Regions from separate parts of the Glutamicibacter nicotianae genome, predicted to be linked through region 2. Evidence: predicted binding sites of a transcription regulator. Region 2 holds the regulator's gene; the other holds the start of a gene.
What was found. Region 2 encodes HspR, which represses chaperone genes until heat shock. Its sites were predicted from a motif close to AAGTTGAGTCNNNNNGACTCAACTT; they were not measured.
Positions count from the first base shown of each region.

Region 1: JOE62_RS03025 (ATP-dependent Clp protease ATP-binding subunit) is a predicted target of HspR. The motif match lies at 1,815-1,839, and genes of this name have one in related genera.

Region 1 is NZ_JAFBCH010000001.1:602,364-605,770, reverse strand. Features, by position in the region: gene JOE62_RS03035 (sensor histidine kinase) at 1-740, opposite strand, end outside; gene JOE62_RS03030 (response regulator) at 1,053-1,727, shown strand; gene JOE62_RS03025 (ATP-dependent Clp protease ATP-binding subunit) at 1,857-3,407, shown strand, end outside.
Region 2 is NZ_JAFBCH010000001.1:2,840,523-2,843,929, forward strand. Features, by position in the region: gene trmB (tRNA (guanosine(46)-N7)-methyltransferase TrmB) at 1-413, shown strand, start outside; gene JOE62_RS13570 (GNAT family N-acetyltransferase) at 464-1,090, shown strand; gene JOE62_RS13575 (heat shock protein transcriptional repressor HspR) at 1,087-1,515, opposite strand; gene JOE62_RS13580 (DnaJ C-terminal domain-containing protein) at 1,629-2,603, opposite strand; gene JOE62_RS13585 (nucleotide exchange factor GrpE) at 2,688-3,269, opposite strand; gene dnaK (molecular chaperone DnaK) at 3,283-3,407, opposite strand, start outside.

The DNA of each region.
Region 1 (3,407 bases), 2.2 Mb from region 2:
GCCCTCAGGACATTGAGCATTAGGCGCAGGTCATGCAAGGTTTCAGTACTCAGCTTGGCGATGATATCGAGCGCTTCGAGAGCCTTCTGCCCATCGTTGGCGAATTTCGCAGCTTTCGACTGCATGGCCACTACCGTAATGTCATGCGCGACAATGTCGTGCAGGTCGCGTGCGATATTCTTTCGCTCCCGGTCGACAGCAAGACGAGTCTGTTCTTCGACGGTTTGCATTTGCTGTTGCGCAACAGCGTTCTTCTCGCGCAAAAGGTAGATGCTTCGCGTCACGACATAGGCCATGGCTGCCAAGGGCACAATCGCGATCAGAAGCACAGCGTCGTTATGCGCTTGGAAGGCGAATTGCACGGCCCACGCCAGGCAGAGGGTCAAGTAGGCGGCGCGGATGCTGCGCGCCGAAGCAGTGGCCGCCAATGCTGAAAACGCCATGAAGGACACGATGGCCCAGAAGAACATCACGCCATCAGCCAGGAAGAAGAATGCCACGGCAACGAACAGGCCCAGAGAGGCAGCGGTCCAGCGCAGTCCTAGGAAGAGGATGACGCAGAGCCCAAGGCCCACCAGGGTGCCTCGAACGGAACGGTCCGTCGAATCTGCCAGGCCATCTTGCAGTAGGGTGATGACCTCGCTGCTGGACACGGCCAGCAGCACTACGATCCCTACCCAGACAATGACACCCCGGCCAGCGAAAAGCCTGGCCAGGGTGCCTTTGAGTCGTTCATTCATATGCCGAATGATTCACGGCGATGTCAGTCAAGTCAAATGGCGATGCCTTAGGGGCAGGCCACTCCATAGTTCCGGCAGAACCAATCAGCAAAATCCGTGCCCCAACCAGCAGGCGTGGCAACCGAACCGCCGTTAATGGCCGATGCCGGAGCAGCGGAGGCCGGAGCAGCAACCACTGCTACAGGCGACAGTGCCAATGCGGCGATTGCCAGCATTTTAAGACCTTTCATAACAAACTCCCATCACGTCTGCTTATATACTTTCAGGTGAGCAGGACGTTGCAGGGACTTCGCCATCGATCAAAGGAATCAAATGGAAAAGATCAAGGTTCTTATCGTCGATGATGAACCCCTTATTCGTCATGCGTTGGGCACAATCCTAGCAACAGATAGCGGAATTGTAACGGTTAATTCTGTTGAAAATGGGCGGGCCGCCGTTGAGTATTGCAAGGACCATCAAATAGACGTTGTGCTCATGGATTTGCAGATGCCAATTATGGATGGAGTTAGTGCTACTAAAGCCATCAAATCCGTTGAAGACAGCCCATCAGTGCTTGCTATTACAGCCTTTTCTTCGGATGAGTATCTGGTTCCTGTTCTGACCGCTGGGGCCAGTGGGTACTTGGTCAAGGATTCTGAACCGGATGAAATTATCCGCGCGGTTCATGCCGTTCATCAAGGAACGGCAGCCATTTCCCCGTCGGTTTCTTCCGATCTCGTTTCTGCCGTTCGCGAGGCTTACCGCGACAATTCCCAGGACATTCAAGACCTTGCTTACGACCTGGGAATCACCAATCGGGAATTCGAAATTTTAAAGCTCTTGGCCCGAGGGCTAAACAACACCGAGATTTCAAGAACTCTGGCTATTTCCGAGACAACAGTTAAAACCCACATGGCCAAGATTTTCGTTAAGCTGGATGTTCGCGACAGGGTCCAGGCATTGGTTGCCGCCGCCCGCATGGGTCTCATCGAAATCCCGAAGGACTAGCCGCTGGCTGCCTGCTATTTGAGTGAGGTCAACCACTTTGGCACCTCGCCCGCTTGGTCCGGGAATATTTGCGCGCCGTATGCGTTGAACATGAGCATAGACCGCTCAAGTTTCTATTAGGAGGCTCACTTGCCAGCATTCTTCGGCGCACCGTCAGATGGCTCGTTTGAGGAATTCCTCTCTCGGTTCCTGTCGTCGCGAGCCCAAGCTGCGCGCCCCATCGACATCACGCGTCTGCTTTCTGCCCGTACCCACGAAGCGGTAGCCACCGCGGCAGCGATTTCCCAAGAGCACGGCCATGACGAGATCGATTCGCTGCATCTGCTGATGGCTCTGCTGCGCACCGAACCAGTTGGCGAGCACCTGACCGCCATGGGAATCGACATCGAGGCTTTGAGTGCCGACGCCATCGCACGCATGCCCAAGGCACAGGAGCGGGACGAGAAGCCGTCCCGCCTCTCGTCGGCAGCCCAGCGCAGCCTCTTTGACGCCTATCAGGTTGCCCGCAACTACGGCTCGACCTACATCGACCCGGATCACCTTTTCCTGGCCTTCGTCTTCAATCCGGAATCGCCGGTCAGCCAGCTCTTGGCCCAGCATGGCGTCACCGGACAGTCGCTGCAGCAAGCTGCCATGGAGCAGGCCCAGCGGGGCAGCAATGATGCCCAGAACCAGAACGATGCCGAGTCCGACGTGTCCATGCTCGAACGCTACGGAACCGATCTGACCTTGCTGGCAGCAGACGGCCAGATCGATCCGGTGATCGGCCGCAAAGAGGAACTGGACCAGGTAATCGAGATCCTGGCCCGCCGCACTAAGAACAACCCAGTGCTGATCGGCGAGGCCGGCGTGGGCAAGACCGCCATTGCCGAAGGCCTGGCCCGAGCCATCATCGACGACGAGGTTCCAGCGCAGCTGCGCAATGCGGCCCTGATCTCGGTGGACCTTCCGGGCATGCTCGCCGGCACCCGCTACCGCGGCGATTTCGAACAGCGACTGACCGGCCTGCTCGACGAAGTAGCCGCTGCCGAAGGCCAGGTGCTGCTGTTCATCGATGAGATGCACCTGCTGGTCGGTGCTGGTTCCGGCGAGTCCGGAAACATGGATGCCGCGAATATCCTCAAGCCGCGCCTGGCGCGCGGCGAGTTGCACATGATCGGCGCCACCACGCTGGATGAGTTCCGCAAGGTGGAGAAGGACAGCGCGCTGGCACGGCGCTTCGGCAAGGTCACTGTCGCCGAGCCCTCGGAGGAAACCGCGTTGGCCATCTTGGAAGGGCTGCGCGAATCCTACGAGGAGCACCACCAGGTGCAGTACACCCCCGAAGCGCTCAAGGCCGCAGTGACGCTCTCTGCCCGCTACCTGAGCGACCGGCAGCTTCCGGACAAGGCCATCGACCTGATCGACATCGCCGGCGCCCGCCGCTCCATCGCCGCGGGAGATGCCGAGGACGTTCAGTCCTTGCGCGCCGAATTGGTGGATGCCGAACGCGAGAAGTCGCGCGCCATCGGCGAGGAGCGTTTCGAGGAAGCTGGCGCATGGCGCGACCACATCGCGGAAATGACCGCGCGCATCAAGGCCGCCGAGGAATCCGGCGATGCCGAAGTGACCCGCGTGGTGGACGAAATGCAGATTTCGCAAGTGATCTCCCGCTCCACCGGCATTCCCACCTCGCGCATC
Region 2 (3,407 bases):
ACAGCGCCGACGAGATCTGGATCTTCTTCTCCGACCCATGGCACAAGCCGCGCCACCACAAGCGCCGTCTGATCAAGGCTTCGTTCTTGGACAAGGTCTCGCGCGTGCTCAAGCCAGGTGGAACCCTGCGTTTGGCCACGGACTGGTCCAACTACGCAGAGCAGATGCGTGAAGTGCTCAATGCCCACCCAGACTTCGAAAACCAGCATCCAGGGAATCTGGCCGGCGAAGAAAGCAACCTGACCAAGGTCCGCCGCGATGGAATGGAAGGCTTCGACCCGGAGCCGGAATTCGTCGATGGGCAAGGTGGCTGGGCGCCGCGTTTCGAACGCCGCATTCTCACCAGCTTCGAGGGCAAGGCCTTGAAGGCCGGCCGCTTGGTCTTCGACTTGGCCTACACCCGCATCGGCTAACCGCCGTAATGAAACCTTAGTCAGGGCCATGGAATTCTAGAATGGATTCCATGGCCCTTTCTGCTGCGCAAAATCTTCCCCATGCCCAAGCCCCGACGATGGAATATGCCGGGGTCCGCTTGGAACAGCTCTCTTTGGAGCATGCGCCAGATCTGGTGGCCCTTGCCGAGCAGGGCCAGTTGGATGACGCGTGGTTTGCCAGCACGCCTACGGCCCAGGCAATGGCAGAAAATATTGAGCACCGTTTGGCTTTGCAGCAGGCCAGTAAAATGGCGCCTTTTGCCATTATTGATCTGGCTACCGGCAGGGCCGTAGGTGCCACGACGTTTTTGAATATCGACGCGGCCAATCACCGCGTGGAAATCGGATCAACGTTCCTGGCCATATCCGCCCAGGGCACCGGGATCAATCCCGCAGCGAAATATCTGCTGCTGCAGCGGGCCTTCGAGCAGCTGGAGTGCTATTCGGTGGCGTTCTGCACGCATTGGCATAATGCCGCATCACGGGCGGCAATTACCCGGTTGGGTGCCAAGCAGGATGGCGTCTTGCGCAATCACAAATATGATCCGGTCACCGGCACCTTGCGCGATACCGTGCTCTTCTCGATACTCCCCCACGAATGGCCTGCCGTGCGCACCCAGTTGAACGCGCGCCTAGCGCGCCACGGCCGCATCTAGCGTCCGATGGCCCGGCGGGCGGCGAAGAACGTGTAAGGCTGCTCGCGGCGTTCGGGCCTCATGCCCCGAGCCAGCGAAACCACGTCTCCGCCAGAGGTTCCGGCGGCGAAAATGCGCGATTGGCCCTGGCGTACTGCGCTGAGTTCCTGGCGCAGTCCATTGACTTCGGATTGCAGGAACGCAACTTGGTCCTGCAGATCCAGGATCCGCTTGATGCCTTCCAGCGAGACGCCTTCCTTGCTCAGCGACTGCACCTGGCGCAACAGCGATACGTCGTGCTGCGAGTAGCGGCGTTGCTTCCCGCTTTGGCGGCTCGGCGAGACCAAGCCGATGCGGTCATACTGGCGCAGCGTCTGCGGATGCATGTCTGCAAGTTGGGCGGCGACGGAAATGACGAAGACAGGTCGCAGGTACTCCCCGTTCACGTTGCTTCTACCACCTTTCTGCAAGGAGCCCGGGTTCGGGCCCTTTTGTTTGTGAGTCTATCTTCCCCGCCCAGCCAATTCGATGGCCGGTCAGGGAAAACAGCCTATTGAGCCTAGAGCTTGGCCTTGGCGGCCAAGTCCACTCGTGGATCCTCGCCCTCGGTGGCTGCGGCGAATTCCTCTACGGCCTTCTTTGCAGCATCCGACAGGTTCTGCGGGATCGCGATGTCCAAGACGATCAGCAAATCGCCGGCGGCCTTGGAAGTTTTCACTCCGCGGCCTTTCAAGCGCAAGGTTCGTCCGGAGTTGGATCCGGCTGGCACCTTCACCGCGACGGATTCCCCGTCCAAGGTCGGCACATGGATCTTTGCTCCGAGTACCGCTTCGTCGAAGGTCACCGGCACGTGGATGCGGATGTTGTTCTCTTCGCGCTTGAAGAACGGGTGCTCAGTGACTTTGACCTTGACCAGCAGGTCACCGTTGCCGGCGGCCCCTGGCTGGCCCTTGCCGCGCACGCGCACCGACTGGCCGTCCTTGATACCCGCAGGAATGCGCACGTCAATGACTTCGCCGTTCTGCTCGCGCAGGCCGATAGTGGTGCCCTTGATGGATCCGGCAAAGGAAATCGTGGTGCTGGCCGTGCGGTCAGCACCCTTGCGCGGTGGGGCGCTCTGTCCGAAGCCGCCACCGCCAAAGCCGCCGCCCCCGCCGAACAGGTCGGAGAAGTCCGGCTGTCCGCCGCGGCCCCGCGGGCCACTCCCCCCGCCTCCGAAGAGGTTGGAGAAGATGTCCTCGAAACCGGCCTGTCCTCCCGGGGCACCGCCTGGTCCCCCGGCCGAGAAGCGAGCTCCGCCGCCCATGGCGCGGATTGCGTCGTACTGCTCGCGTTCTTCCTTATCCGAAAGCACCGAGTTGGCTTCCGAGATGTCCTTGAATTTCTTTTCAGCGGCCGCATCACCCTGATTGGTGTCGGGGTGGTACTGGCGCGCAAGCTTGCGGTACGCCTTCTTGATGTCCGCCTCACTGGCGTCCTTGGAGACGCCCAGAATGGCGTAAAAGTCTTTTTCGATCCAGTCCTGACTTGCCATCAGGGCCCCATCCTTTCAATGCCAATTCGAAACTGCCCACTGACGAAGTATCGGCAGTGGGCAGTTTCAATTGATTATTCGTGGCTATTCGCCGGTTGCTACCAGCACCTGGGCCGCACGCAGGATGGTGGTTCCCTTGCGGTAACCGGTGCGAAGCACCTGTCCCACGTGGTCAGCTGGAATCTCCGGAACAGCCTGGCGAAGCAGCGCTTCGTGGACGTTCGGGTCGAATTCGACGCCGGCCTCGTTGATACGCTCCAAGCCATGCTGAGCCAGCACGGAGTCAAGCTTGTTGGCGATCGATGCGAACGGGCCATCGGTGAGGTCACCGTGGGCTCGGGCTGCATCGATGTCATCAAGAATCGGAAGCAGTGTGTTGAGCACGGACTGCACGGCGTTTTCACGCGCTACAGCTCGGTCGCGCTCCACACGCTTGCGGTAGTTGACGTATTCAGCCTGCAGACGCAGCAAGTCGTTGCGCAGTTCGGCTTCCACCGCACCGGCCTCTACTGGCTGCTCTGCTTCGGCGTCAGCGCCAGTAGCAGCTTCGTTCAGGATCGCCTCGGCCTGACCCAGGGCGTCAGCGGTTGGCTGCTCGTTAGCTGCCTCTGGCTGGTTCTCCGACTGCTCGTCGAAGTTCTCGTTCTGGTCCTGTGCCTCGGACATATTCCCTAACTCCCTACTTCTTGTCAGCTTCGTCTTCGTCGATTACCTCGGCGTCGACGATATCTTCATCAGCATTTGGAGCCTGCTCGCCCTCAGGTGCAGCAGCGCCCTCAGCCTGGGTGTTGGCGTAGATTGCCT